Regions from separate parts of the Pseudoneobacillus rhizolycopersici genome, predicted to be linked through region 2. Evidence: a T-box and tRNA genes for the amino acid it is inferred to sense, from the RefSeq annotation. Region 2 holds a T-box; the other holds one or more tRNA genes.
The links. A T-box is a leader RNA that pairs with one kind of tRNA and senses whether it is charged. The one in region 2 lies ahead of ACX9YW_RS11015 (valine--tRNA ligase), so its partner is inferred to be a tRNA-Val.

Region 1 (15,860 bases), on a different contig from region 2:
TATGTCCCAGTATCATACAGACCAATAATGTCTCCACTCACTGCCTCTTCAACGGTGCTTCTATCATCCGCCATAAATTGCGTTGATTGGGAAAGTTTCATTTGCTTTCCTAATCGTGGGATATTTACCGTCATACCACGTTCAAATTTCCCTGAACAAACGCGTAAAAAAGCAATACGATCACGGTGAGCTGGGTTCATATTGGCTTGAATTTTAAAAATAAAGCCAGAAAACGATTCAGAAAGTGGATCAATTTCCCCTACGCTAGAATTTCTTGGTTGTGGAGCAGGTGCAAATTTTAGATAGGTTTCTAAAAATGTTTGTACCCCAAATGTCGTTAGGGCACTTCCAAAGAATACTGGCGTAATCGAACCGTTCATCACTCGTTCAGCCGAAAATTCGTTGCCAGCTTCATTCAATAGCATTATTTCTTCAAGCGTTTGGTCGTATAATCCCGATTTCTTTAAAGGATGCTCACCTTCAATTTCCCCATCATCATTTAATGGGATAAATCGTTGATCCTCGTCAACACGAAATTGTTCAATCCGATTGTAAAAGCGGTCGTAAATACCTAGGAATTCCTTGCCCATCCCTATTGGCCAATTCATTGGGTAAGATTCAATCCCCATTACCTCTTCCAACTCTGCTAGCAACTCGAGCGGATATTTTCCTTGACGATCTAATTTGTTAATAAAAGTAAAAATTGGAATGCCACGCATTCGGCAAACTTTAAACAGCTTTAAGGTTTGTTCCTCAATCCCCTTTGCTGAATCGATGATCATTACCGCACTGTCAACAGCCGTTAACGTCCGGTAGGTATCTTCACTAAAGTCTTGGTGTCCGGGTGTATCAAGAATATTGACACGAAAGCCATTGTAATCAAACTGCATGACACTGGAAGTAACAGAGATACCACGCTGTTTCTCGATTTCCATCCAGTCACTTGTGGCAAATTTACCTGTTTTCTTTGCTTTAACGGTTCCGGCATCTCTGATAGCGCCACCGAACAAAAGCAACTTTTCCGTTAACGTCGTTTTCCCTGCGTCAGGGTGGGAGATAATCGCAAAAGTCCGGCGCGATAATACTTCATCTTGAAACTTTTTTACCATATTGAAAAATCCTTTCTATTTCCCTTCAAATTTTCACTCATAAAATTAATCTTATCTTTCTCCTCATCACTTTGCAATTACAATTTATTCATATCCAAATTTTCGAAAAGAGGTGATTGCTACATATTCGTATGGGTCTATTGTATAATAATTTTTAGAGGTGATGAAATGTTAAAAGAGCGGTTTAAAAATGGACATTTACGTTTTACTGAGGCAGCAAAGGATTATGTTGAATCACCTGAAAAAACAAAGGAATTAATTCAATCAGCAGGGAAAAAAGCAGCAAATAACAAAAATTCCCTACAGGATGTATGGGATCGACTGCACTTATTATTCGATTTTGTTACGGATTGGCGGAATGGCGAATATAGAAAAGTTCCAAATGGTTCTGTTCTAATGATTGTTGCGACGATTATTTATTTTGTTTCTCCAATTGATATGGTTCCAGATTTTCTTATAGGATTAGGAATATTAGATGATGCCGCTGTAATTGGTTTTACACTAAAACAAATTGGGACAGATTTGGATAAATATAAAGAATGGAAAGAAGACAAAAGTAAAAGAGATCCTAGTAAATAGGATCTCTTTCTTTAAGGATTAACAAAAGCAAGCTGCGCCTACAATGATTAAAAGGATGAAGAGAACAACGATTAATGCGAAGCCTCCTCCAAACCCTCCACCATATCCATAACCATAACCGCAACCACCAAAACCACCATAACCATAACCGTACATACTTTCCACTCCTATTCTTTTATATGATTTTTATAATTGGGATTAGAAACACCAAGCGGCCCCAATAATGATTAACAAGATGAACAATACAACAAGTAAGGCGAAGCCTCCGTTAAAATTACAACATGTGCCTGACATTCAAACTACCTCCTTCTCGAGTCTAATTTATACTATTCAGAATCGGGAAGTTGTGCGATTAACTATAAGAAAAATGGGCTCTTTATCTTCTATATGGCTTAAATCTCATGAAAAGAATAGTATTTTTATCGCTTGGTATCCAAAATACGTTCCAAAACCGATTAAGGATATCCCTGATACCAACGAAATCCAAGTGATAATTTTTTCTGTTGACCATTTTCTAAAACCACTCGAAATTCCAGCCATCATAATATCCCAGATAAATAACCCTAAAAATATCGCTAAACTATAAATAATTAACTGTTGATGACTCGAAGTAGCAGCCGTTTTGGCTAGAACAGATCCATAGATTCCCAACCAAAACAAAATCGTTAGTGGATTAGATATTGAAATAAAGAAGCCAGAAAAAAATGACCTATAAAGTGGCTCTTCTCTCTTGTTACGATAGGAAATTGCTGGTCCAGAGTTCGCTATACTTTCTATACCTGTGTAAATTAATACAAAGCTGCCGAATAACCATAAAAAGGTTTGCATAAACTGCGTTTCAAGAAATTTTATTACACCTATGTAAACTAGTAGCATATAACAACCATCCGCAACAAATGCTCCAACTCCGACCAACCAAGAATGCCAAAATCCGTTTCTAATTCCCTTGTCTAATTGTGCCGCATTAACAGGACCAATTGGGGCTGCTAATGATAACCCTAAAAGTACATAGCTTAGAAAAACACTCATAAAACCCACTCCTAACCTGAATAAAAAGACCTTGTCTTAAAACTTATTCAGTCGGATATGGTTGTACAACTTTTTTATAAAAGATGGGCAAGTAATTCTCCATTATGGGGAAAAATGTTGGAATAAGACTACATTAAAAAGGTGTGAAAAATATGAATGATAATGAGATTTATTCTAATATTAAACAAGTTGTCCAAGAGGCAGAAGAAGCGGTAATAAAAGCTCAAGGTAATTCTGAACCTCAATTTTTACAACAAGCAGGTCAACAACTTATGCACGCAAGTGAATATATTGATCATATAGAAAATCAAGTTGATTCCGTCAATGGAGTTCTTGCGGAAGACATACATCGCGCAAAAGAACATCTTCGGAATCTCCAAGAAAATCAAAATGCCTTAAAATAAACAAAGAGGTGTTCATGTGAACACCTCTTAAGATGGAAAATAGTCCAACTCCTGGAACAAATCATTAAGTTCCTCGACTGTCAAATCTCGCCACTGACCAATTGGCAATTTTCCTAGTTTAATATTCATGATGCGAATCCGTTCCAATTTTACAACGCGATAACCGAAAACCTTGCACATCCTACGGATTTGTCGATTTAATCCTTGTGTTAAAATAATTCGAAATGTCCGGTCGTTCATTCTAGTTACCTTGCATTTCTTTGTTTTGACACCTAAAATTTCTACCCCATTTGCCATCCCAGATAAAAATTCTTGGTTAATCGGCTTATCAACTGTCACAATATATTCCTTCTCATGTCCAAACTCAGAACGAAGAATTTTGTTAACAATGTCACCGTCATTCGTTAATAAAATGAGCCCTTGGGAATCTTTATCAAGTCGTCCAATTGGAAAGATTCGTTCTTTATGATTAACAAAATCAACCATATTACCTTTAACCTGCTTTTCAGAAGTTGAGGTAATACCTACAGGCTTATTCAAAGCAATATAAATTGGTTTCGGTTTTGCCTTTATCGGCTTCCCATCAATAAGGACAATATCCCCAGGCTCTACCTGACTCCCATGCTCACAAAGAATACCATTAATCGTAATTCTGCCTGCCTCCACTAATCGATCAGTTTCTCGCCTTGAGCAAAATCCCGTTTCGGCAATATACTTATTTATTCTCATTCGAAACCCCATTTCCCATAACTAATTCAATGATCATGGGTTAAATCTATCGAAAAGAAAAAATTTAGTCAAGACTAGTGTCACTACGAAGGATCTGACTTTTAATCATTCTTGACTTTGGGATGTAAAATTTTATTCTTTCACTGTACTGGTTTGCCATTTTTCAAGCAATTGACCTTCCTTATCACTCTTCATTCCCGCTTTCATTGGCTGAGAAGGATCCTTTGTTAAATACCAGGCTAACGTGTCTTGAGCCGTTTCTTCCACCGAACGGAATGTCAGACCCGCGGCAAGTGCCCTTGAGGTATCGGCTGAAAGCATACCACTCATATCCTTGCCATCAGGTAGCTTCCCTTGGGGTAACCATAACGGCATTTCCATCCAAGGTCCAACCTCATTTTCCAATAAAAAATGTTCATCTACCCAAATGAATTCAGCATGACTATTAAGCCCTTGTTTGATGGAATTTAGCATAGATTCCATCGTTAAATTCTTATCCAAGCCGGTAGCATTAAATATACCAAACTCTTGTTTTTCTACCATACCAATCGTCCATTTCGCTAAATCGCGAACATCAATAAATTGAACCATCCGATCCGGACTTCCAGGTGCTAAAATTTTCCCTCCATCATTAACCCGCTTGACCCAGTAGGTAAAGCGATCAGAACCGTCATACGGCCCGACAATCAGTCCTGGTCGGATGATTGTACTCTTAGTTGGTATAATAGTAAGTAAGGTTTGTTCACACAAAGCTTTTAACTCTCCATAATAGCTCATGATGGCAGAATCGCCTTCTTTATATAGTTCATCTGCCTTTTCCCTCGACACCATTAATAAATCAGATTCCTCATCAAAATTCTTTTTGGAAAAATCCTTGTAAACTGAAATCGTTGAAATTAGCACATATTGACCAACATTTTCTTTTAAAATCTCGGCTGACTTTTCTACTGATTGTGGCCAGTATCCGCATGTATCAATAACAGCGTCCCATTTTCGATTTTCCAATAAACTAATCTCCATATTTCGATCGCCATGGATTTGCTCGACATGATTAAAATCTGTTTTATTGTTACCACGGTTGAATAAAGTGATTTCATGATTCTTCTTTAAGCCCTCTTCTACAAGGTATCTCCCCAAAAACCTAGTTCCACCAATAATTAATATCTTCATCTTGCACCCCCATAATATTTCTCCCCCTACCTTTATTCTAAATAGTTTGAAAATTAATTACAAATTTTAAGAAAGCACTTTAACGCTTTAAAGCAAGTGGGGACAGTCCCCACTTGCTTTAAAGTGTTAAAGTGCTTGCCTGATTTCTAAATGAATGACAGCCTATTTATAGAGCTGTCTTTTTTTGATGCATTTTTTGTATTTGCAGAGCAATGTTTTTGCCATTTGTAATACAATCCGGAATTCCAACACCATAATAAGAGCAGCCGGCAATCAATATTCCTGGATAGTTCGCATCGAGCTTTCTTTCAATCGCATCAACTGTCTGTGGATGTGATATTAAATAATTTGGCATACTATTCGACCATAAAGTAACCTCATGTACAACTGGCATACTCGTAATTCCCAAGCTCTTTCTAATGTCGTCCATTGCAACTTGGAGCAGCCTTTCTTTCCCCGCTGTTTCTAATTCTGAATAAACAGGGTGACTACTTTTATAAAAAAGTCTAACTAATAAATTGCCCTTTATCGATGTATGTTGCCACTTTCGACTCGTCCATGTACAAGCATTGCATGATAATTCATTTTTAGACGCACTGATAAATCCTGTCCCATCCGTAGGTAGAATGGCATCAGGTACATCATAACCGAGATACACACTAATTAATGAACTGTTTTTCAGGTCTGAAAATTCAGCCAGCAAATCACTGTCAGCCAAAATCTCTCCCGCTACTGTATGTGGAATAGCCAAGATACAATAGTTACATTCAATGATTTCCTCGTTTTGTAGATGAATTTGATAGAAATCGTTTGCTTTTGAAATATTATTTACTTTTAACCCCTTTAAAACCTCAACATCTTCTAGTTTTGATTCATAAGCATCAATTAATGTCGACAGACCATTTATAAAAGAAAAAAACTTTTTTCCCTCACCGCTTTGAAACTTTTCCTTATTTGCCTCAAATCCTTTGATGATGCTACCGTATTTATTTTTATAATCAAGTAAATATGGTAAGGTCGATTTCAAGGTTAGGTCACTTAAATCCCCGGAATAAACACCTGATAAAACAGGTGCAATCTGCTTTTCAACTAGTTCCTTACCGAAATAATATTCGAGGAAGTCGCCAATTGAGTCGTTACTTGTAAAATGGCTATCCGTTTTATAAAGATCCTGTAATGCGCTTACTTTTCCCTCTGCGGATATTAATGTACTTTTTGCTAGAGATTCGATGCTTGTAGGGATACCAAAGACAGAGTCTGGCGGAATCGGTTTCAATTCTCCATCAGTGTAAATAAAAGATTTGCCAGTGGCATTGAAAACCACCTCATCTTCTAAACCCAATTCCTCAATAAAAGATAAACCTGTGATTTTCCGAGAAACAATGGAATCAGCACCTGTTTCCATCACAAAACGATCCTTTGTCACAGTACGGATTTTGCCACCAAGCTCCTCATTCTCTTCGATTAGGATCAACCTGATTTTTTCTTTTGATTCTTTTTTCCATTTATGTAATTCGTAAATGGCTGAAAGACCTGTCACGCCACCGCCAATGACTACTATTGTTTTCACCGATATTCACCTCTACCTTACTTTTGACAATCAAATTTTAACATAAAAAAACAAAAAGCACAGGATAACCTGTGCTAATAAAACTACTATCAACCGTCCATTTTTATCGTTCATCAGCACTGATAACGCGATTGCGCCCCTCATTTTTCGCTTTATATAAGGCCATGTCGACTAAATGAAATAATTCTGTATGATGAGAGGAATTAGTTGGCAGATGGCCAATTCCCATTGACACGGTGATGGGTCTACCAATGGGATTTTCCGATTCTTCTGTTGCTCTTCTAATATTTTCAGCAATTTGAAAAGCAATTTTTGGTTCTGTATTAGGCAGGATGACGATAAACTCCTCGCCGCCAAACCGATAAAGAAGGTCATCCTTCCGTGTTTCCTTTTTTAATATTTCTGCTAATAATTTTAGAACATCATCGCCTTTTAAATGGCCAAACTCATCATTTACTAATTTAAAATGATCAATATCTAACAGTAATAAACTATAGTCATTCAATTCCTTGACGGTTTTGTTATAAGACCTCCGATTGTTCAAACCAGTTAAGGGATCTAGTGTAGCTTCATTTTCAAAGTAATGTATTTGTTTCTTATAAAACTCTACCATAATAAACATTGATTTTTTTAACTCGGTTAATTCAAAAAAGGTTTCTGGAATGGATGGTAAAGGTATGGATTGTTTTTCAATTATTTGATGAGAAAAGTCTGCCAATTTCCTTAAAGGCTGTACAATCTTTTTTAACAAGAGTAACGCTAATAGGAAAACAAACATCATAAATGGTATCGTGTATTTTGCCACCTGGATTGCCATGTCATAAGTAGGTCCACTGACTGAATCCTTTGGGGTTTGACTGACAATTCCCCAGTGACTTCTTTTTACAGATGCATAACCTGCAAGCATAGCAATGCCTTTTGTATTAATTACCTCTTCCTGACCACTTTTTCCTTCTATGAGTTTTTGAACAACTTTATTTTCTCTTGCATTTTTATTAATCTGGTCACTATCTGGATGGTAGATAATGGTACCGTTTGAATCAACCACATAGACATATGAATTTTTTAGATGTTTTGGATGTTCGCCAAGAGTCTTTTTTAGACTATTATCCTCATTTAAATAAATGGTTCCTGCTAAGAAACCTTTATAAATCCCATCATCATTAAAAACCGGAAATGAAACAAGAACAAGTAAACGTCCTGTTACACCGAGATAGGGCGATGAAATATAGGGTACTTTTCTTTTCAGTGATTCTGTTGCCCCAAGAGATGTTAACCTTTTCCCCTCTAAACCAAGGTGTGGTACTGTCGTTGCGACCAATCCTTTATTCGTAACAAATAATAAAGAGTTAAAATAATCAGTTGAATCCATAAGCTGATTAAGATTTTTATGAAGTGCTTGATAATTAATGGTTAGTGAATCATCTGACAATACAGCTGCCTGGACCTTTAAGGTTCTAATCATATTCATGAACAATGAATTCGTTGTTGAGGCGAGTTTTTCCGCATAATACTGATTTTCAATCAAGTAATTTTTTTCTAAGTTTTCTTTACTAACAACAATGCTAGAATAAAGACTTCCAATAAACGTTCCAATGATGGAAAATAACATTAAAGCCATAAAGAGCGTCTGAATCGTATTCCGTTTAAATCTCATCCCTTCATTCCACCTTATAAAAAAGCAGACCCCTAATTTCAGGTCTGCTATGATTCATTATTCGCCCAGATCAACGTTATGATACACTTGACGTACATCCTCTAAATCTTCTAGTGCATCAATCATTTTTTCAAATTTCGCTTGTGCCTCTTCAGGTAAAGTTACTTCGTTTTGAGCCAACATCGTTAACTCAGCCACCGTAAATTCGGTAATTCCGACATTTTTAAATGCTTCTTGAACAGCATGGAATTGGTCCGGTTCTGCATAAACAATAACATGATCTTCTTCTTCAATGATATCCCGTACTTCAACATCAGCTTCCATCAACAATTCCAGCACTTCGTCAGCTGTCTTTCCTTCAATTCCAAACACGGCAGTTGCATCAAACATATAGGCAACAGAGCCGCTGACACCCATATTCCCACCATTTTTACCAAAAGCAGCTCGTACATCAGATGCAGTTCGGTTGACGTTATTTGTAAGGGCATCAACAATTACCATTGACCCACTAGGTCCAAATCCCTCATAACGAAGCTCGTCATAACTTTCTTCTGAACCACCTTTAGCCTTTTCAATCGCTCGATCAATAATCGTTTTTGGTACGCTGTATGTTTTCGCACGTTCAAGAACGACCTTTAATGCTGTATTGGATTCAGGATTTGGCTCTCCTTGTCTAGCTGCTACATAAATTTCACGGCCAAATTTAGCATAAATACGACTCGTGTTTGCATCCTTTGAAGCTTTCTTTTCCTTAATATTGTTCCATTTACGACCCATTTCGAACACTCACTTTCAGATAAGAATCTGTACAGAATTATTATAATGAAAAATGTGGATACTACAATAGTTTTTATTATATCGAACTTGTGTTTAATGGGGAAATTTTTTAAGGATAAACTGGTAACAAAGTAAATTGTTATCTTCCACCATGCCCTTTTAACAAACCTTTATAGACAATTACCGTTCCCCTTCGGATTAAAGTTCGTAAAATACAATATCAAAAATTGAAAGGGGATCAAAATGGTAGAATTTATTTGGGATTCATATATCACTCTTAATAAGTGTCGGGAAATTATCGAAAAACAAATTACTGGTGCTTATTTAAGATTTGGTGACGGTGATGTTTTCCTTCGTGAGGGCGGAGATGACATGCTACAAGGGGGGAATCCTAAAATAGCCGAAGAAATGAAAGAAGCTTTTTCCTTAACTGGTAAAGGAATTATTAAGAGCCTTCCTCTACACTCTGATAAATATGGATGTATGCCAAAAATGTCGCCTGGAGTTCATAAATGGGACAATGGATTCGCAGAATCCTTACTAAGTTCCAGTATTAAATACTTTGAAAATGAAACAATTTATTCACCTGTAGCCCTACACTATTTAGGTGTTTATGATAGGGATTTTACTATAGAATTCTTACGATTTATTAGGAAGTTTAAGCCCATTTTTGTCGGTAATCAAAATATTCCCGAAGATGTGGTATATAAATTATTTGATGCACCTATCCATATTAAAACACCGCCTTCAGATAGTTTTAGCCAAATAGATCGAATCGAAAGTGAAACACTAATCGAACTGGACAAGCACATGAATGATTATCAAGTTATTGTAATAGCTACGGGTGGTAGTGGAAGAGTTCTTACCAAAAGAATTCTCAAAAAACAAAAATATAAAGTGTTTTTATTTGACTTTGGTAGTCTTTTAGATGCTTTGTGCGGTTGGGGTACAAGAGCATGGATTGACTTAGCCAATGTTCCTCCCTCCTATTGGGAAGACATGCTGAATGAGATTTCAAGTAGCTAACTACGGTTTAGGACACCCTCAATTGAAAATAAATTGTTTTTACAACATTCAACTTTCAATTAGGGTGTTTTTTTTGTCTGTTTATCAATGACTTGGATGTATATAACTACCAAGTTTATAAGTAATTCGGTAATAGTTATTATTTCGCATCCAAGCATCTACTCGTTTTTCAAACAACTCACCACCATACACAGGATACCTCTCGGACAATGAATTCTTTTCCATATAAATTTTTTGTTTAAAATCCTTAACTCTAATTAAATAGCATTGGTCTGAAAAACCAAATCCTGTATAAAAGTAGTCGTCCTCCTCTATAGATTCAGCAAGCGCCTCTTGATATTGTCCATTCCATGTTGGATTTGCTACTTTAATTTTCATGTTGCCTTCCATTTTTTTTATTGCATTTTTAATCCAATCAATCGGTTTTTCTAATATAGAATCACTTGAAAAGTGAAGGAGATACTCCGTTTTACAAAGATAGATACTAACAAGTTCAGATATTGAATAATAATATCCAGCTCCAAAGCAATCTTTTGTTAGTCCAAAAAAATCAAGAGCTTCTTCAGCATAGTCATCCACAATAACGAATGAGGTAAGGATCCCTTCTTTTACAAGAATTTCAGCATGATAGCTGACTAATTCTTTATCTTGAACATTATTAATAAAAAGTACTTTATTGGAAAAGGAATACAGATTATAATCAATCATTTTTTTTAGTAAATCTGTTTTTAATAAACTTTCCCAATCTCTTTCATAACATTTTGTCTCAAAGGTAACTTCTTTACGTATTATCTTAATCTCCCCTTTAACAATTTGAATATTATATTATATTACATTGGCGCTTCAATTGTACTAGCATAGTCGTTTGAATTTCGTAAAGATTTTAAAAATAACAAATCAAATATTTTTGGTTGTACCATTATTTACAATTATTCATAAAATATTAAAAAACATTGTTTAATACGTATCGAGCCTATTTATTAGAAAAGGAGGCTAGAAATGAAAGGGATCATTTTAGCCGGTGGAAGCGGTACAAGATTATACCCTTTAACAAGATCCGTTTCGAAACATTTACTGCCTATTCATGACAAGCCAATGATATATTATCCGCTTGCTACTTTAATGTTGGCCGGAATTAAAGAAATACTAATAATATCTACTCCTCAAGATACTCCTAATTATCAATCTTTACTAGGTGATGGAACCCATCTAGGCATTTCCATCCAATATGAAGTTCAACCTTCACCAGATGGGATTGCCCAAGCTTTAATAATTGGAGAGAAATTTATTCATAATGACCAAGTTGCCTTAATATTGGGCGATAATATTTTTTATGGAATAGAATTTCAAAACCTTCTAATTGAAGCAATTAATCAAAAAACAGGGGCTACTGTATTCGGTTACTATGTTAAAGATCCGGAACGATTTGGTGTTATTGGATATTCCAAGGATGGCAAAGTAACTTCTATAGACGAAAAACCTATTAATCCACAAACAAACTATGCCGTTACTGGCTTATATATATATGACAATCGTGCCAGTGAAATCGCGAAAAGAATCCGACCATCTATAAGAGGGGAATTAGAGATTACTGATGTCAATAAAGCCTATTTAGAAATAGGTGATTTATCAGTAAAATTATTAGGACAAGGAAATGCATGGATAGATACTGGAACACATCAATCATTATTTAAAGCTTCTCAATTTATTAAGACCGTCGAGGAAACGCAAAATATAAAAATTGCTTGTATTGAAGGAATTGCCTATCAAAAAGGCTATATTTCTAAAGATGATTTAATTCAATTAGCCAAACCATTAATGAAAAATGAATATGGAAAATACCTAATGGCGCTTACTGGTAAAATTAGAGGTGACAAATGAAAATCACTGAAACAAAACTCCCAGGAGTTTTCCTTTTAGAGCCTGCTGTCTTTCATGATAATCGAGGTTTTTTTATGGAAAGCTATAATAAAAGTTTGCTAGAACGCGCTGGAATAATAATTGATTTCGTTCAGGATAATCATTCCTTATCAAATGAAAAAGGAGTCATTCGTGGACTACATTATCAATTAAATCCAAAAGCCCAGACAAAATTAGTGAGAGTTTGTACCGGTGCTATTTTGGACGTAATTGTTGATATCCGCGAAAATTCACCTACTTTTTCACAATGGATTGGAGTTACTTTAAGTGAGGAAAATAAGTGTCAAGTTCTGATTCCAAAAGGGTTTGCTCACGGTTTTTGTACACTCGTTCCTAATACACATGTTCTCTATAAAGTTGACGAATATTATGATTCAAAATACGATAGGGGGATCATTTGGAATGATCCGGACATTGATATCCAATGGCCTGTGTCCCATCCAATACTTTCTACAAAAGACAGTCAGCTTCCGTTATTAAAAGATGCCGAACTAGGCTTTCTCTAAAGGGGATGAATGAAATGAATTTACTTGTAACAGGTGGAGCTGGATTTATTGGTAGTAATTTTATTCAATATGTTCTAGAAAAATATCCTGATTATCAGATTGTAAATCTTGATAAATTGACTTATGCAGGTAATCTAGAAAACTTACACTCTATTCAAAAACATAAAAACTACTCTTTTGTTAAAGGAGATATTTCAAATAATGAGCTTTTAGAATTCATTGTTACCACCAAAAAAATTGATATTATAGTCAATTTCGCTGCTGAATCTCATGTAGATAGGAGTATTAGTCAAGCATATCAATTTGTTAAGACGAATATTTTGGGGACCCAAAGTGTATTGGAAGTAGCTAAAAAAATCAATATTCGACTCATTCAAGTTTCTACAGATGAGGTGTATGGTTCTTTAGGACCTATTGGCTATTTTACAGAAAAAAGTCCTTTATTACCTAATAGCCCCTATTCAGCAAGTAAAGCTAGCGCCGACCTTTTGGTGAGAGCTTATCATGAAACGTATGGGTTGAATGTAAACATTACACGTTGCTCCAATAACTATGGACCATTTCAATATCCAGAAAAACTCATTCCCCTCATGGTTATTAATGCATTAAACCGTAAACCTTTACCTATTTATGGTGATGGTAAAAATATTCGAGATTGGTTACATGTAAAGGACCACTGCGCAGCAATCGACTTAGTTATCCATAAAGGGGAATCGGGAGAGATATATAATATAGGTGGAAATAATGAGCGGACTAATCTTGAAGTGATCAATCTAATCATAGATACCCTAGGTGCTTCAAAGGATTTAATTACTTATGTCCCAGACCGTTTAGGGCACGATTATCGTTATGCGATAGACTCAAGTAAAATTCAAAAAGAATTAGGCTGGAAACCATTATACACATTTGATGAGGGAATCATGGAAACCATTTCATGGTACCAAAAAAAACAAAACTGGTGGAAGAAACTACTACCTGGGGGGTGAATATTATTGCTTCTGTTCTTGTTACAGGCGCATCTGGTCAATTAGGAACTGACCTCGTCATTATCCTAAAACTAGCTGGTTTTCAAGTATATGCTAAGAGTAAAACAGAGTTAGACATAACAAATGAAAATGATGTCTTTAGTCTTGTTACTCTTCTAAAACCTGAAATTATTATCCATTGCGCAGCCTATACCAATGTGGACATGGCAGAATCACAGCCAGACCTTGCATTCCTTATTAATGTAATTGGAACTAGAAATATTGCTCTGGCGGCCGAAAGCATTCAAGCAAAACTCGTATATATAAGTACGGATTATGTGTTTGATGGTATTTCTTCCACACCCTATCATGAATTTTCAACTGTAAACCCAATAAATGTTTATGGGAATTCTAAATTAGCTGGGGAAAGAACAGTTCGTGATTTTCACTCAAAATTCTTTATTGTTCGAACTTCTTGGGTTTTTGGGTGGAATGGGAAAAACTTCGTTAAAACGATGTTAAAGCTTGCTACTGAAAAAGAACAACTTATGGTCGTTCATGACCAAGTTGGTTGCCCAACCTATACAATTGATCTATGCAAATGTATTGTCCAGTTAATTCAAACTAAGAAATATGGAGTTTATCATATATCTAATACAGGAAGTTGTTCTTGGTACGAATTTGCAAGCGAATTGTTTAATCAAGCCAATGTATCTTGTAAACTATTGCCGTGTAATTCCGAGGAATTTCCTAGAAAGGCGAAACGTCCAAAATATTCTGTTTTGGATCATATGGGATTACGAATGAATGGATTTCAATCAATGCCGGATTGGAAGGATGCATTGGAAAGATTTTTGCACAAATAAAATGAAACCTCGATAATAATAGTTATCGAGGTTTCTTTGTATGACCTGTGAGGGACTTGAACCCCCGACCCCTTCCCTGTCAAGGAAGTGCTCTCCCACTGAGCTAACAAGTCATGTATATAATTAAGGTACATTTCTTATTATATGGATATTTACAACAAAGTCAAGAAATAATATAAATTTCTAAAAAATATTTTTTTCGGGGTGGAGATTAAAACTCTCCACCCGCATCTATTTAAGCACTTGTTGTTACTATATTACCTTTGTCCTTACTCTTAGATATCAATTGCAGGGCAATCACGAAGACTAGTAATCCTAATCCAATCATATCCGAAATTCCTTCTGGATAGATTAATAGCAAGCCCCCCACTATACCGATGATTCTTTCGTACCAGGTAAGCTTTCTGAACCAGAAACCAATAACTCCTGCCCCTATTGAAGTCATTCCAGCAAAAGCGGTAAACACGACCCAAACTAAATAATACCAAGTTGTATCAATCATTAACAATTCTGGTGATAATACGAACATATAAGGTATGATGAATGCCGCGATTGCTAGTTTTGTTGAATCAATTCCCGTTTTAATCGGTTCCCCTCCTGACACAGCCGCTGCTGCAAATGCCGCCAAGGCTACTGGTGGGGTAATATCTGCCACAATTCCAAAATAGAAAACAAATAAATGCGCCGGTAAATCAGGTACTCCCATTAAAATAATCGCAGGTGCAGCAATAGTTGAAGTAATGACATAGTTAGCAGTAGTTGGGGAGCCCATCCCTAATATTAAAGAAGCAATCATAGTAAATGCTAAAATTAATAAAAGTTTTCCATCTGCTAGGTCAATTAAGCCGTTGGCAAGCTTTAAGCCTAAACCAGTCTTTGTCACAACCCCAACGATGATTCCCGCAGAGGCCGTTGCAGCCGCTACAGCTAGAGCGGTTCTTGCTCCATCTATAAGAGCATCAATAATATCCTTAATACCCATTCTCGTCTTTTTCTTTATTCCACTTAAAACAACAGTAATTAAGATCGACCACAGTGCTGCACGCATGACGCTCATTCCGGTCATTAACAGAATTAATACCGCGACAATTGGGAGTAGCAAATACAGATCCTTGATGATTTCTTTTTTATCTGGCATTTCTTCTTTTGTTAAACCTCTTAATCCTAAACGTTTGGCTTCAAAATGCGTCATAATCCAAATACCGGCAAAATATAGAATCGCAGGAATCGCAGCTGCTTTAGCAATTTCCCAATAGGTAATTCCACCAATAAACTCGACCATTAAGAATGCTGCCGCCCCCATTACCGGTGGCATTAATTGGCCACCAGTAGAAGATGCTGCCTCTACTGCACCAGCAAATTCCTTTTTATAACCTAACCTTTTCATCATTGGGATCGTAAATGCTCCAGAAGTTACCACATTAGCAACCGAGCTTCCACTGATTGTTCCTTGTAAAGCACTAGAAAAAACAGCTACTTTTGCAGGCCCACCAACACTTCTTCCGGCAATTGCAATCGCTAAATCATTAAAATACTGTCCAACACCTGTTTTC
Region 2 (15,860 bases):
CAATAATATTGGCTTGTTGCCGTAAATTTATGTGTGTATCGCTGATTTCCATACTTCTAAAGGTTTGGACGAGCACACTTGAAATCAGGCCAGCAATTGTCAAAGAAAGCGTAATGGTTACTAATAATTCTACTAAAGTGATGCCACGGTTATTTAATTTCACCATCAGGTTTTCCCCCTAATATAACCAAAGGTCTCCGAAAGTAGTTTTCGGTTAGCCGTAAGTGGTGAGTTATAAATTTTAATATTAATTATATATAATACAGGCAGTGCTGTAAGGGTAAGAGTATTAACACCTGTAATGGTATTTTCAGTATAATTTTTCTTGGTAAGCGATATCTCTGGATAGTAACTAACACCATTTACGCTATAGTTACACTTTGAATTTTCCAGTTCGGCAATTAACTCCACGGGATAAGAGGTTGGATAATTCGAGCAATTAATAAGAAATTGGGTTTGATCCAAAGTATTATTGTATTTCGCTTCGACTATTTTAAGAGTTTTTCTAGCAAGATTGAATGCAACAAGTTCTTCTTCGTTTTTACTAGAAAAAACTAAAGAATTGTTAAAAAACGAAAAAAAGGATGTAAGAATAATAAACAATAAAACGACAGAGGCAAGAACTTCAATTAGGGAAACTCCATTTTGATTTAGTTTTAATCGGTTCATTCTAATTCCCTAACCCCCTATCATTTTTATGACTCTTCTCTTATTATACCAATGATTTAGTATAATTTTAGTGAATAAATTCTGTCAATAAAGTTTTATTGGTATAAACCATCGAAAAAATAAAAAAAAGACAGTAGACTTTAGTTAAAAGTCTTGCTGTCTTTATTTTACATACTCCGCCACCCGATTTCGCCCTGCCCGCTTAGCGCCTACATAAAGGGCACGGTCGGCATGTCTGATCAGGGCCATTGAATCATCCGCGTCTGCTGGTGCTGATGCCACCCCTATGGATGCCGTGATATGGACAGAAAGTTGGATTTCATCTTCACCTATATGCTCGTTTAGGATAAATGGATAGTAAGCAATTTCTTGGCGAATAGTTTCAGCCATTTCCAAAGCATCTTCTTTTGTCATATCTGGAAGAAGAACAACAAATTCTTCACCGCCAAAACGGGCAACGGTTCCATTATTACCTACGGTTGATTTTACTCGGTTAGCCAGTTCATAAAGGATTTCATTTCCACTCTGATGACCATAAGTGTCATTAATGACCTTAAAATGGTCGATATCAAGGATGACGAGTGAAAGCGTTTGCCTTTGTCCGATTTCTAACTTCTCATATTCTTCGGCAACTAGGCGTTCGAAATAGCGATAATTATACAACTTAGTGAGAGCACAACGTTCACTGTGTGCTTTGGTTTCTTGATAATGCTTAGCGTTTTCAATAGCGACTGCAAAATGAGAGCAAAGTATGTCAACAATAATAAGCTGTGATTTTTCATAGGCTCGTTTTTGTTTTGATGCTAAAAATAAAATACCTGTCACTTCATTGTGGCGTACGATTGGAACACATATCAAACTTTGTGCTTCAGGAGGCATATAGCCTTCTGCGTATTTTTTCCATTCTTTCTCAGAATGAAAAATAACCGCTTTACGACTCGCCCAAACATATCCACTAATCCCTTCATTTTTCATAATCGGGGCAATTTCTGGGGGAGTTAGCATGCATTTTTCCATTCGCCTTAGTAATTCTAATCTTTCATCTTTTACATCCAAAATATAGGCATAATCTACAGGTAGCATTTCCGAAACCTTTTGGATAAATAGATCGAGAACTTCATCTACCTGTAAATGCTCAGCCAATTGGTGGCCGATATCGGCGGCATTTTGTAAGTATTCGTTAATTTTCTGGCTTGAGTAATAAAGATACAGAATAATCGATAAGGTGACAAAGGGAACACCGACTGATAAAAAGGCAATTTCTCCAACTTGCCTGTAAAGAATATAGAGCGTAAAACCAATTGGTAAACTAATAACGACTGTCGCTAGGTCCCAAACAATATCTTTTGCCAAAAAGGTCCTTTTTCGTTCGTAAATCCATCGTAGCGTTAGGGTTAAGAGAAATTGATTAACCATAAAATGGACAAGTGCATAAACAACCGCAAACCAGAAGTTGGATGGGTTGTTAATGAGGTCCATACCGGTCGCTCCACCCAAAGAGTAATAGATGAGTCCACTTGTTATCGATATGATAAAGAACATAATCGAGTTAAGCGGATATCTAAAGGCATCAGTTTTTCCAACTCGAAGTCTGATTAGTAAAGCAACAAGTGCTACCTGCGAAACAATCAATTCAGCTGCTAGTCCAAATGCCAAGAAGATGGCTAAATAGCCCCAGAGGATAAGCGAAATGGGTGTATTATTGATGACCATCGGCATCAACCCACCAATTAAGGCTAATACAGCAAATCCTAGAAAATCATCGAGTTGGGAATGGCTGATTTGTAGTGGATAATGTGTAAAAACTAGCCACATACCAAGCGGTACTATTAATGACCAAGAAAGCCAAATAGCCTTTTTAACATTTGGTTTGACCTGCATTACCCACACTCCTTTAAATAGTTCGAAACTAAGATAACTACTATTTTAACAAAAATTCAGTCAATTGTCACACTACTTATTGACTAAATTTTTACAATTTTTGACTAAGTTAATGAAAACTTCTATTGATATAATTCAAATAGATTGCAGCAGGATCAACTGCACTAGTTGAATAAAGGGAGCGGCAGCCAACAACATCTTCTATTTCATTAAAAATGAATTGATTTTTACTATTCAATAGAAAATCGATTCCAATAAAATCGGCTTTTAGCGTGGTGGAGATTTTTTCTACCATTTGTTTTTCATCATGATTCAATTTATACGGGCTTATATTGCCACCTAACGTATAATTTGCTTTAAAGGATGTACTAGATTCTCTCAGTACAGCCCCGATCACTTCTGAACCGATAACAAATACACGGATATCCTTGCCCGGATTATCTGAAAACTGTTGTAGCACAAATCTCTTATGAGGTACTTCTTTTAATTTATCGACTATTTCAGCAATCGAGTTGACGAGATACACTTCATTTCCCCCACGACCATCTACCTGTTTTAACACCATTGGAAAGTTTAACCGACTAGTTTCAGGTTGGAATGTGTGATAATGAATAAAGTAAGTGTCTAAGGTTGGAATATTTAGACCGCTTACAAATTGATAGGTTATCGCTTTATCATTACATATTTCTGAAACCCTAGATGGGTTAAAGCATCTGATTCCCAAGTATTCAAGCTGTCTCGACAACAATGGGTTAATCGTTCTTACAATCGCAAATCGACATTCCCTGATATTTAAATGGGTATGGTAGACGGAAAATTGGTTATTTTCAATGCCAAATATTAGTTCTTCTTCAAGAACTAAATGTAGATTAATGTCTTGCTGTTTTGCTTGATCCATTAACATTGCAATGAATCCTTTATTTCTTTCGGCGTCCATCCTTTTGTATATTAACCACCCCGTTATGCCATTAGCCATTTCGCTTCTCCTCAAGATCGTTGATGATGAAATCAATCATATAATCCGGCACCCATATTCCTGTACAATCATAAATATTGCGTAAATGTGAATTCGAATTGACCTCACAAATAATTGGCTCTTCATTTTCCCCAAATAAAAGATCGATACCAGAGAAATAAGTTCCCATGATTTTGGTACATTTCACTGCTAATTGGATTTGAGCTTGTGTCGGCTCATACTTCATCATTTTTCCACCATTGGTCACATTGGCTCTGAAGTCTGTTTCTGAATGCCTGTACATGGAAGCAACAGCCTGGTCACCGACGACGTTGATTCGAACATCTCTGCCGTGGCTAGAGGCGATGTATTTTTGAAATAAATAGGAGATTCCGGAAAGCTCAGCAACTTTCGTGTAAAATTCTGTTTCGTTATGGATTAAATATACTTTCATTCCAAATGAGCCATGAACCTCTTTAATAATTAGCGGAAAACCTAATCGGTCGATGACATATTCGTAATAATCGTTGTCTTTTAATTGAAAGCCTTTATATACCTTAGGCGCAATTATCGTTTCAGGAATCGGAATTCCATGATCGGCTAGCATTTGGTACATGATGGCTTTATTATCGCAGCTTTCAATCGAGGAAACAGGATTATAAACTGGTATACCTAGCTTTTCCAAATGACGTGCTAAGAGAATATCCTTATCTAAAAAGATAATAAAATCAGGTTGGGTTAAATTTCTGAAAATTCCTAAGGCTACATTTCCATTGACGATTTCCATCGCAATTTCGTGATTTTGATAGATCGTGCATGCAATGTTTTTTCTTTCGCAACTGATTTTTATCATATTCGCTTGATCAATAAATTTTTCCGAGATGAGGCTACCGTTATAAATCACCCAGCATGATAGATGTATATTCATATTAGACTCCTTATGGTTTCTATGCTTGATATAATGGATTCTAGTATTTCAACAAAGCGATTTTCCTTCGTTTGTAGGTTTAATAATCCCCAATTGATTTCCACTTGAATACATGGAATTTGGGAGCGCTGCGAAATGGTTGACGAAACGGTATTCTTGAACCCGCCCGTAAAATGCTCATCCACAATAACAGGAGTAATTCCATTTGATTCAAACTGACTTTTTAATATATTAGCATAAACCAGATTATGAAAAACATTTCTCCCTTTACCTGTGCCAATTTCGATTGCCGCTTCCCGTTCGCTTTTCATGATATGAAGATCAATTAGAAACTCAATTCCATTTTTGGTAACTAAATCAATAATCTCCTCTTTATAAGGATGCTCCGAATCATAGTTAGGATCAGTCAAATCATTTTTGGTTTTTGTAATGCAATAGCAATCCAGTTTTTTTTGAATAAGTTTTGCCAGTACCCCAGTCATAAATTCACCATGCTTCGGTGAACCATTTCGAAAATGGGTTACACTATGTGGGGCGGAAATGATGACAGGAATACTTCCTGTCAAGATTTCATAAGTTCCATTCTCTTTAAAATCCTCGTTTTTATATCTAGATTCTAACTCAATTAAATCTTGCAGAAGGTCCATACTGTTCACCTAATTCTTTGGTATTTTCTCACGGACTGTCGATAACGTAATATAACTCGAAATCGGTATGGTAACGATACACAATATCACTCTCAACCAAAATTTCAAATCTGCAAAGGAGAAAATGGCAATGATGGTTGCAAGGATAGGTAAAAATTGTAGACTGGCATTTTTCTTAAAAAGGAATGAAAGATTCCTTTCCACTTCACAGGCTTTGCCAATTTGCTTAATCCCTAATTTAAACCTTAAATGAGCCGGGATACCGATAGAGATATTGATGCGACTTTCATTTGGAACGATATTCGTTTCTTTAATGGATTCGGTTGAATCTAGTTCTAGCACAGGAACTACGACAGAACGGCCACGATAATGAAGGATGATTAAATCATTTTCATCAATTCCTAGCAAACTCATCGCACTTCTCGGCATCCTTACAATATTACTAGATTCATCAGTGCTATATGGTCGAATCACATTTAATTGGATCTTAGAGGACCTAATTGACAAATTAAGGAATTTCTTGAAAACACCTGTTAATACATTTCGTTTTTTCTTCATTTTTGAAGTATAAATTGGATAAATGGCTACCTGATTATAGCCAACCTTCTTAAAAATTTCTTTCAGTTTTTGCTTGTCCTCAAATTCTTTTATACTATGAACCTTTTGATTGCTGTAATGATCGTTTAAAAAGGTGATTTGATCGGCATCTAGTACATTCTTTCTATTAAATAAATCAAAATAATAGGGCGATAAGGTATCTGGTGGATGTTCTAAATCCAAAAATTCCCGCTGTAAATAGCTTAATTTTATCGCCCCATCGGTCGGGGATGAAGATTTTCTAATCTTGTCCCGGTGAATATCAAAGGACGAGGCAGTTGCAAGATTTACGATTTCAAAACAATCGGCACCCGATTCCATTAAGTCTTTATATAGATTGGAAGAAACAAAAACCACACCACTTGCCAAATTTTTAGCATCTTGTATATGTATTTTTTCACCGATCATTTTCTTAATTGGATGAATAATAAGCCGCGAATTGGCTTCCGTTTTTAACTTTGTACGAATTCCAAGAGTTGTGACGATTTGATTTGGCTCCAATTTAGACGTACTTTTGACACATCCAATAGAATACTTAAAGTTAATTGGATTATAAACAATAATGTATTCATTTTCATGTATTCCGTACTGGCGCATCGCATCAATATGTAATTCAACCCTATTTAAAGGAAGGTTTTGCAAGACTTGTCTATCAGATAATCCAACGATTTCACTTTTATACTGAAGCGATAATTTTGGAATGGTTCTAATCAACGCTTTTAATAGATCAAAAAACTCGCTTAAATGATCTAATTTACCTATTTTCATAAAAGTTAATCGTTTATCCGAAAAAACAGGATCAGATTCGACAACCTCAGTATTCAAACAAAATAGATTATGTTCTATCAATAAAGATTGAGTTAAAAAGGATTGAATAGCCTCCTCGTTACTCGAAATCAATATCTGATTAGGACCAATATGTTCAATGTCTAAGACAAAAATCGTATGTATCCCATGTTCATTTATGTAGCTTTCGACTTCAACGGAAACTAGGGACCGAACCGCTTTTACATGAACTTTTGTTAGCCCATAAATGGTTTCACACCAATTTCTTGCACGAAAAACATTGTCTTTCTCTATAACAAGGATTAATATTGGTTTCTCCCCGATAAAGGTATCCTTTTTGGTAATAAAATGATTCCAAATAGACTGCTCTTTCGTCTCGGACATTTGAAGGTACTCGATAAAATCCTTCTTTTTTCGTTTCAACCCGGATGGCATCCTTCCACCTACTATAAAAATTGATATATAATGATATTCTAACGATTAAGAATTAAAGTGACAATAGGGAAGGGATTGTAATGATAAAAGGGCTCGATTATTATAAAGCGAAATTCCATATAAGAACAAAGGAAGAAATCAATCTAGGGCTCCAACGAATCGAAGAATTTTTACAGAAAATCGGCAACCCGCAAAAAGCAATTCAAACTGTCCATCTCGCGGGTACAAATGGAAAAGGGTCCACTCTTCAATTTTTGCGATCAATACTCATCGATGCGGGTTATCAGGTTGGTACCTTTACTTCACCATATCTACACTCTGTTCATGATCAAATTTCAACGAATGAGGGACCGATTTCGGAGGAAAAACTTGAGGAGACCATTTTATACATATTGAACCAATTAGAAGACAAATCTAATCTCGAGTCCTTAACGGATTTTGAATTTTTAACTGTTCTGTCACTCGTCTATTTTGCTAGAGTGGATCAGCAAGATATTGTTCTTTATGAAACAGGGATGGGAGGATTACATGATTCTACTAACGTCATTACTCCTCTTGCTTCGATCATTACCAATATAAGTTTAGAACATACCAACTTTCTTGGTGAGACATTAAGCGAAATCTCCTTTCAAAAAGCGGGAATCATTAAAGACAATATACCTTGCCTAACGGCAGTGGATCATAGCGAGGCATTGTCCGTTATACAAAAAACAGCGGCAGAAAAAAACGCTCCGCTCTATGTCAATAATATCGATTTTCAGATTCGGGAAGAACAAGAGGGTTATCTGTTTCAAACAAACGATACCGTATATCCTTTATTGGAAATAGGGATGAAAGGAAATTATCAAATAAAAAATGCTGGATTAGCTATTATGACAGCTATCATTTTACATCGGGATTATTCCTATAAAATTGAGTCCATCCATATTGCTAATGGACTCAAACAAGCCTTTTGGCCAGGTAGATTTGAGATGTTTTCGCAGAATCCATTGATCATCTTAGATGGAGCCCATAATCCGGATGCGATCGATGGTCTTGTCAAAACGCTAGAAAAAGAATATGTTGATAAACGGATTCACATCATCTTTGGCGCCCTAACTGATAAAAATGCTTCTTCCATGATTAAAATGCTGGAAAGAATTGCCCATCGCATGACATTTATCGATTTTGATTTTCCTCGCGCTGCAAAGGCTGCCTATTTAGAAAGTCTATGCTCCTTGGAAAGTAAAAGCAGCTGCAGTCATTTACCCGAATGTCTAAGTGCAGAAATGAATCGATTGGGGCAGGATGAAATATTAGTTATTACCGGATCGCTTTATATGATTGCCGAAGTAAGAGCGACCTTGCTCGAATTAAATAGATAAATAAAAAGACGAATTCCAGATAGCTGGAGTTCGTCTTTTTAAATAATTAACTGTTTTTTAATTCATCAATCCGCGCTTGAACAGCTGCGCGCTTTTCTAAATAATCCTGCTCTTTGGCACGTTCTTCGGTAATTACCTTTTCAGGTGCTTTAGCCACGAAACCTTCGTTGGAAAGTTTCTTCTGAACGCGTTCCACTTCACTGTTTAACTTTCCTAGTTCCTTCTCGAGACGAGCGATTTCCTCATCAATATTGATTAGTCCCGCTAATGGAAGAATGATTTCTACGCCCGTTACAACGGCTGTCATGGCTTTGTCAGGTGTCGTTAAGTCTGTTCCGATGTGAAGCTCATCCGGATTACAGAAACGAACGAGATAGCCGCGGTTGTTTTCTAATGCTGATGTGATGTTAGCATCCTTCGTTTTTAAGAATATGTTGATTTTTTTACTTAAAGGTGTGTTCACTTCGGCACGAATATTTCTTACCGCACGAATGATTTCAACAAGCAGCTTCATTTCACCTGCTGCCTCCGTGTCGATTAACTCTTGGTTAACGGTTGGCCAAGCTGACGTTGTGATTGATTCACCTTGATGAGGAAGGTTTTGCCAAATTTCCTCGGTAATAAACGGCATAAATGGATGCAATAATCTCATCGTGTTATCTAAAACATAGGCAAGTATGGAACGGGTCGTTTTCTTCGCGGCTTCGTTGTCACCGTATAGTGGCAGCTTCGCCATTTCAATATACCAGTCACAGAAGTCATCCCAAATGAAGTTGTATAAAACGCGACCCACTTCACCGAACTCATAACGGTCAGATAGTCTAGTTACTGTCTCAATGGTTTCATTTAAACGAGTTAAAATCCATTTGTCAGCCACTGATTTTTCGCCGGTAAGATCGATTTCATCGTACGTCATACCGTTCATATTCATGAGAGCAAATCGAGATGCGTTCCAGATTTTATTCGCAAAGTTCCAAGTCGACTCCACCTTTTCCATACTAAAGCGTAAGTCTTGACCAGGTGAGCTTCCTGTTGCCAAGAAGTATCGTAGGGAGTCAGCACCGTATTGATCGATAACATCCATTGGGTCAACCCCGTTGCCTAATGATTTACTCATTTTACGGCCTTCTGCGTCACGAACTAAACCGTGGATCAAAACATCTTTAAATGGGCGTTGACCAGTAAATTCTATACCTTGGAAAATCATTCGCGATACCCAGAAGAAGATAATATCATAACCTGTTACTAAGCAGTCCGTTGGATAGTAACGTTTATAGTCCGCTGATTCCGTATTTGGCCAGCCCATTGTTGAAAACGGCCAAAGGGCTGAACTGAACCATGTATCTAAAACGTCGTTGTCCTGTGTCCAGTTTTCGATATCGGCTGGTGGCTCGTGGTCAACATATACCTCGCCCGTTTCATTATGGTACCAAGCTGGGATTCGGTGTCCCCACCATAATTGACGAGAAATACACCAGTCACGGATATTTTCCATCCAGCGCATATAAGTATTTTCAAAACGGTCTGGAACGAAATGAACCTTATCTTCTTTGCTTTGTAGGGCAATCGCCTCGTCAGCAAGTGGCTGCATTTTTACGAACCATTGGGTTGAAAGGTATGGCTCAACTACTGCACCACTGCGCTCGGAATGACCAACGGAGTGTAAATGTTCTTCAATTTTAAACAAAACGCCTTGTTCTTGAAGATCTTTGACAATTTGCTTTCGGCATTGGAAACGATCCATACCTTGGTATTGTCCAGCATTGGCATTCATGGTGCCGTCTTCGTTCATCACTAAAACTCTTTCCAGGTTATGACGGTTACCAATTTCAAAGTCGTTAGGATCATGTGCAGGAGTGATTTTAACTGCTCCTGAACCGAATTCCATATCCACATAATCATCCGCAACGATTGGAATTTCGCGGCCAATGATTGGAAGCTTAACGGTTTTACCGATGAGATGTTTATAGCGTTCGTCTTCTGGATGAACAGCTACCGCCGTATCACCAAGCATGGTTTCCGGTCTTGTTGTTGCTACGTCAATGCTACCGCTACCGTCTGTTAATGGATAATGCATGTGATAGAACGCACCTTGAACATCCTGGTAAATAACCTCGATATCAGATAGTGCTGTTTTCGTGGACGGATCCCAGTTAATAATTCGTTCGCCACGATAGATAAGTCCTTTTCTGTAAAGTTTAACGAAAACTTCACGTACGGCATCGGATAAACCTTCATCGAGGGTGAAGCGCTCACGCGAGTAATCTAAACCTAAGCCTACCTTAGCCCATTGCTGGCGGATATGGCTTGCATATTCCTCTTTCCACTTCCATGTTTCTTCAACGAATTTTTCGCGCCCTAAGTCATAGCGGGATTTACCTTCATGACGAAGCTTTTCCTCTACCTTTGCTTGAGTGGCAATTCCGGCGTGATCCATTCCAGGGAGCCAGAGTACATCGTAGCCTTGCATCCGCTTCATGCGTGTTAGGATATCTTGTAATGTTGTATCCCAAGCGTGTCCTAAGTGAAGTTTTCCCGTTACGTTTGGTGGTGGGATTACGATTGTATATGGTTGTTTGCTTTGGTCATCTTTTGCTTCGAAAAATTTACCTGATAGCCACCATTCATAGCGACCCTTTTCAATCGATTTCGGGTCATATTTAGTAGGCATGGTTAGTTCTGTTGTTTCCATTGGGTTTCCTCCTTTTGAAAAATAAAAAAACTCCATTCGCCTAATAAAAGGACGAATGGAGTTGTATTCGCGGTACCACCTTTTTTCCAACACACAAACTGGTCATGTTGGCTCTCGAGTTAGATAACGGTCTATTCCGTCTTCCATTACTAGGATGAAATCCGTTGACAGAAGAAGCTCCAGGGTGACTTTCAGATGGGTCTATTTAGGAAATGTCGCAGCGTTTCATTTCCCTCTCTTGAAATAGAAATCCAACTTACTCTCCCTATCAAAGCCTGTTGGTAAATTTTATATAGTTATACTACTGAAAAATAACGATGTCGTCAATCATGATAACCATATTTTTTATAAAATATTCGGCTTATCCTTTTTTCGTTCCTGAAAAAATAAGACACTTTTTAAAAGCGACCATCATACATTAATAATAATTAACAAACAAGGGGTGCTACTAAATGCGAAAATACAACCCTTATACCCTACCACCTTGGCTTAGAAAATGTAGAGCGATTGCCAATCAGTTTATCATTCCTTTTTGTATTTTTCAAGGAATCCGGACGATTATTATTCCGACTACTTTTGATGTGTTGCTATTAAGTGTATTTATTCTTCTGGCCATCGCTTTATACATGGAAATAATTTAAGGAGCCTACCGGTTTATGATTGCGGGGCTCCTTCCTTTTTTTGCTTCAATTGTTCTTCGATTTGCATCATTCTCCCAATCACATATTCGGTGTTTTTTAGCTGCCAGTATCGTCGCTGCAATTTTTGCGAATATTCTCGTTCGTTTTTCTTATCAGTTGTTTGTACATACTCCGTTGTTAGCCGAACCAGCAAATTTGGATAGGAAAAATAACTGAACAATAATAGTTTCTCATCATCCTTATACGCGAAATATTTAAAATAGTAATCATATAACCAAGTAAGAACATCTTCCGATTGTCTCATATGCCCTCTTAACGATCGAAATAGCACCGGCAAGACATCGTGAATCGGTGATCCAAGCTTCGACTCTTCGAAATTAGCAAAAAAACCATAGCCTTTTTCATCGTACAGAAAATGCTCGGTCGACACTTTTCCATGATTTATCACCGTTCGCACTTTTTCCTGATCCTTCGTCGCCTCGTACCATTCTCCTAGCTTGGTGATGGCAAACCGCTGTGCCTGGCGTACATCATGATAATAAAGGCAAAACTGAAGCTCAAATGGAGACATATAGATTTTTTTTTCACAGGACTCGATAAATCCTTCCAAAAACTCAGAATCCTTTTCCCACTGCTGCTTCGTTCGCTCATAATGCTTTTCTCTGTCCTCTTTATCTATCTGTACCTCTTTCTGCGACAGCGCATGCAATCTAGCTAATTCACGGAACATCTGTTGCGGCCGTTCATTATGGTCCTCCTTTTCATCATTACTTAACCAAGGCATTAAGTAATATAAAGAATTACCGTGAATAACCGCATAACGTCCATCAAAGGTCGGATAAATCGGAACAATTCGGTTATAGCCTTTCTGATAGAGGAAATGTACATGTTTGATAAAGTCAACACCATGCTGGATGGGGATTGATTTTAATGCAAAGGTTCCTTTTTCGGAATAAATCTTATAAATTTTCCCGAATTTCTCGATAAAATGTGCTCTAATATCATAATGCTGCAGGATTTGCTCTAGATTTTGTTCATTCATTTTGTCGCCAACTCACTTTCATCCCGGGGAGCGCCTAAGCCTAAAAGCGCCGGTACACTCGACAACACAAATAGAAAAAGTAGAGCAGGTTATACAACCCGCTCACTGTTATCTCACTAAATTCAACGTCTATTTTTTGGAAGAAGCCGGGACATAAAGGACTTGCCCCTCATAAACATCTTGATTTGGCTCCATTTTATTCACTTTTAATAGCTGTTGAACAGGTAAAGCATATCGTTCTGCTAACATTTCGGCTGATTCTCCTTGCTGAACGATGCAAACCTTCATCTTTGCATGGTCATCGCCTTCTTTGCGGGCTAAAAATTCTGAAATCGACATGCTCTTTTTATTAGCTAGCTTTTTCTTAACAAATTTTTCAACAATGTTTGAAGAGGACGAGGACGAGGACTCTGAACTTTCTTCCCCATGGTGAGTTGCAATCGTCGCTGATTCAACCTCAACATGTGTCACCTGCACTGGCGCCGCTGTTTCGGTAGTATGCGGGTGTTGACTACGATAGGCAGCGAACGAAATTTCTGGTGACATTGGCTGGTAGGAAGAGGATTCCGCCAGGGTTGGTTCCGGAAAAGCGGGCTCATCCATTCTAGCCTCTACTTCAAATACCTCAAAGTCAGTGTCTTCCTCTTCTTCTGGTTGATTGCGATGAGAGAATTCATAGACTTGAGTTACCTCTATTTCTTCTAGCTGCTCCTCTTCACGTTCTTGTTCAACATCATTCTTTGCTGATTGTTCACCGTAAAGGCCGGTAATATTGAGTTCCGCTGTTAATTTTAAACAGCTGCGCTCAAGTAAGGCATAATCAAACGTTTCAATTAACACATCAATTTCACTTATCTCGCGAACACGATAAGTAGGGATCGTAATATCCACCGGGAATTGATGGGCAAACTCACATACGCCTTCCTCCCGTTGCTCCACTCTTTGCACCCAGCGTTGTGCTGACGGGACCTGCTGGTCTGGGTCCGTTTCGGAATAGGTTTTATACTCTCCAGTTAAATCGAGAGTACCTCGAATGGTTACATACTGGTCACTTTCTTGAATTGTTATATTCGGATCAAGTGAGAGCGATAATAGCTCCTCGACTTCCTGTCCTCTTTGAAACCAGACAGACTCCTCTAAAGAAAATCGTAAAAACGATTGGTTCTCTTGAGACAAAGCGACTCCTCCTTTCTAATCCTTTAACGTAAAATCACCATGTCATTAAACTCTATGAACGACGTGTGATTTTTATGATAGGATTTCATCCAACAAAAACAAAAAAACTCCCACTACAAAAGTGGGAGTTTGCCAGCATTTAGCCTCTAATCACCGCAAAAGCATTTTCGATAGCTGTTAAGGTTTTGGCGATATCTTCATCGCTATGGGCGGTTGAAAGGAACAAGCCTTCGAACTGTGATGGCGGTAAGAAGACGCCTTGGTTCGCCATTTCGCGATAATAGGTTGTAAAATAATCGAGATTAGATGTTTTCGCTGCCTCGTAATTCACCACAGGCTCGTTCGTAAAGAAGAAGCCAATCATCGAGCCGGCGCGATTGATCCAATTTGGAATATCATATTTTTCAGCCGCTGCCTTTATTCCTTTTTCAAGGATATCAGCTTTACGTTCAAATTCAACATAGTTGTCAGGAGAAAGCTGACTTAATGTCTCTAACCCTGCTGTCATCGCTAGTGGGTTACCTGATAAAGTTCCCGCCTGGTAAATCGGGCCGCTTGGAGCGATTTTTTCCATGATTTCAGCGCGTCCGCCATAAGCACCAACTGGTAGTCCGCCACCGATGACTTTTCCTAAGCAAGTTATGTCAGGGGTAACTCCAAAGTATCCTTGGGCGCAGTTGTAACCAACGCGGAAGCCTGTCATCACTTCATCGAATATTAATAACGCACCGTACTGCGTAGTTACTTCGCGAAGTCCTTCTAAGAAACCAGGTTGTGGTGGAACGACACCCATGTTACCTGCAACCGGCTCCACAATAACCCCTGCGATGTCCTCCCCGTATTGTTCGAATGCATATTTTAAGCTATCTAAATCATTGTAAGGCACTGTAATTGTGTTTTTAGCTACACCTTCAGGCACTCCAGGGCTATCAGGTAATCCTAGAGTCGCTACACCTGAACCAGCTTTGATTAAAAGCGAATCGCCGTGGCCGTGATAACAGCCTTCAAATTTCACAATTTTATTGCGGCCAGTGTAACCACGAGCCAATCGTAGCGCACTCATTGTTGCTTCGGTACCTGATGAAACCATTCGAATGATTTCAATAGAAGGAACGCGCTCAATCACTAGCTTAGCAAGTTCATTTTCAACTAAAGAAGGTGCTCCGAAGCTTGTTCCAAGTTCTGCTACCTTTTTAATTCCTTCGACCACTCTGTCGTTAGTATGACCTAGAATCAGAGGCCCCCAAGAAAGTACATAGTCAATATATTCATTACCATCGATATCATAAATTTTTGAGCCTTTTCCTCTTGCCATAAAAATTGGATCCATCTTCACCGATTTAAAGGCACGGACCGGACTGTTAACCCCACCTGGCATTAGGTTTACTGCTTCTTTAAAAGCTTCAATTGATCTAGTATAAGAACGCATGTGCAAATACCTCTTTTCGGTCTATTTTAAGATTCTCTTAACCAACGAGCTACGTCTTTCGCAAAATAAGTAATAATTAAATCTGCGCCAGCTCGTTTCATACCAGTCAACATCTCCATCACGACTTTCTTCTCATCAATCCAGCCGTTTAAAGCAGCCGCTTTTACCATCGAATATTCGCCACTTACATTGTAAATCACTAATGGTAGATTAAAATTATTTTTTACATCGCGAACGATATCCAGATAAGGAAGACCAGGTTTCACCATTAGGAAGTCTGCGCCTTCTAATACATCTGATTCAGCTTCACGAAGCGCCTCTAAGCGATTAGCTGGATCCATTTGATACGCTTTGCGGTCACCAAATTGTGGCGTACTATCAGCTGCGTCACGAAATGGGCCGTAGAAGGAAGAGGCATATTTAACTGCATAGGACATGATGGGAATATCCTCATAGCCAGCTTCATCTAAACCATGACGAATCGCTGCTACGAATCCATCCATCATATTGGAAGGAGCGATGATGTCTGCACCCGCTTCTGCTTGGCTAATGGCCGTTTGCACTAATAATTGTAGGGATGGGTCGTTTAAGACTTTGTCGCCTTCAATTACACCGCAA

Region 1: it has a tRNA-Val gene. The T-box ahead of ACX9YW_RS11015 (valine--tRNA ligase) is inferred to sense a tRNA for this amino acid. The anticodon was not compared.

The regions. Positions count from the first base shown of each region.
Region 1 is NZ_JBTOOE010000019.1:61,830-77,689, forward strand. It holds gene ACX9YW_RS17230 (peptide chain release factor 3) at 1-1,109, opposite strand, end outside; gene ACX9YW_RS17235 (YkvA family protein) at 1,278-1,688, shown strand; partial or broken gene ACX9YW_RS17240 (YjcZ family sporulation protein) at 1,707-1,787, opposite strand; gene ACX9YW_RS17245 (YjcZ family sporulation protein) at 1,887-1,982, opposite strand; gene ACX9YW_RS17250 (LysE family transporter) at 2,088-2,717, opposite strand; gene ACX9YW_RS17255 (hypothetical protein) at 2,870-3,121, shown strand; gene rluF (23S rRNA pseudouridine(2604) synthase RluF) at 3,149-3,850, opposite strand; gene ACX9YW_RS17265 (SDR family oxidoreductase) at 3,983-5,020, opposite strand; gene hemG (protoporphyrinogen oxidase) at 5,187-6,590, opposite strand; gene ACX9YW_RS17275 (sensor domain-containing diguanylate cyclase) at 6,694-8,247, opposite strand; gene ACX9YW_RS17280 (YebC/PmpR family DNA-binding transcriptional regulator) at 8,305-9,024, opposite strand; gene ACX9YW_RS17285 (hypothetical protein) at 9,268-10,050, shown strand; gene ACX9YW_RS17290 (hypothetical protein) at 10,135-10,758, opposite strand; gene rfbA (glucose-1-phosphate thymidylyltransferase RfbA) at 11,050-11,931, shown strand; gene rfbC (dTDP-4-dehydrorhamnose 3,5-epimerase) at 11,928-12,476, shown strand; gene rfbB (dTDP-glucose 4,6-dehydratase) at 12,491-13,462, shown strand; gene rfbD (dTDP-4-dehydrorhamnose reductase) at 13,459-14,307, shown strand; tRNA gene ACX9YW_RS17315 (tRNA-Val) at 14,349-14,420, opposite strand; gene ACX9YW_RS17320 (TRAP transporter permease) at 14,543-15,860, opposite strand, start outside.
Region 2 is NZ_JBTOOE010000008.1:129,648-145,507, reverse strand. It holds gene ACX9YW_RS11055 (prepilin-type N-terminal cleavage/methylation domain-containing protein) at 1-166, opposite strand, end outside; gene ACX9YW_RS11050 (type IV pilus modification PilV family protein) at 166-669, opposite strand; gene ACX9YW_RS11045 (sensor domain-containing diguanylate cyclase) at 832-2,550, opposite strand; gene ACX9YW_RS11040 (ATP-grasp domain-containing protein) at 2,660-3,526, opposite strand; gene ACX9YW_RS11035 (ATP-grasp domain-containing protein) at 3,519-4,433, opposite strand; gene ACX9YW_RS11030 (hypothetical protein) at 4,430-5,080, opposite strand; gene ACX9YW_RS11025 (hypothetical protein) at 5,090-6,886, opposite strand; gene ACX9YW_RS11020 (bifunctional folylpolyglutamate synthase/dihydrofolate synthase) at 6,979-8,262, shown strand; gene ACX9YW_RS11015 (valine--tRNA ligase) at 8,309-10,954, opposite strand; T-box leader at 10,999-11,235, opposite strand; gene ACX9YW_RS11010 (YszA family small membrane protein) at 11,407-11,595, shown strand; gene ysxE (spore coat protein YsxE) at 11,609-12,637, opposite strand; gene spoVID (stage VI sporulation protein D) at 12,767-13,813, opposite strand; gene hemL (glutamate-1-semialdehyde 2,1-aminomutase) at 13,953-15,242, opposite strand; gene hemB (porphobilinogen synthase) at 15,269-15,860, opposite strand, start outside.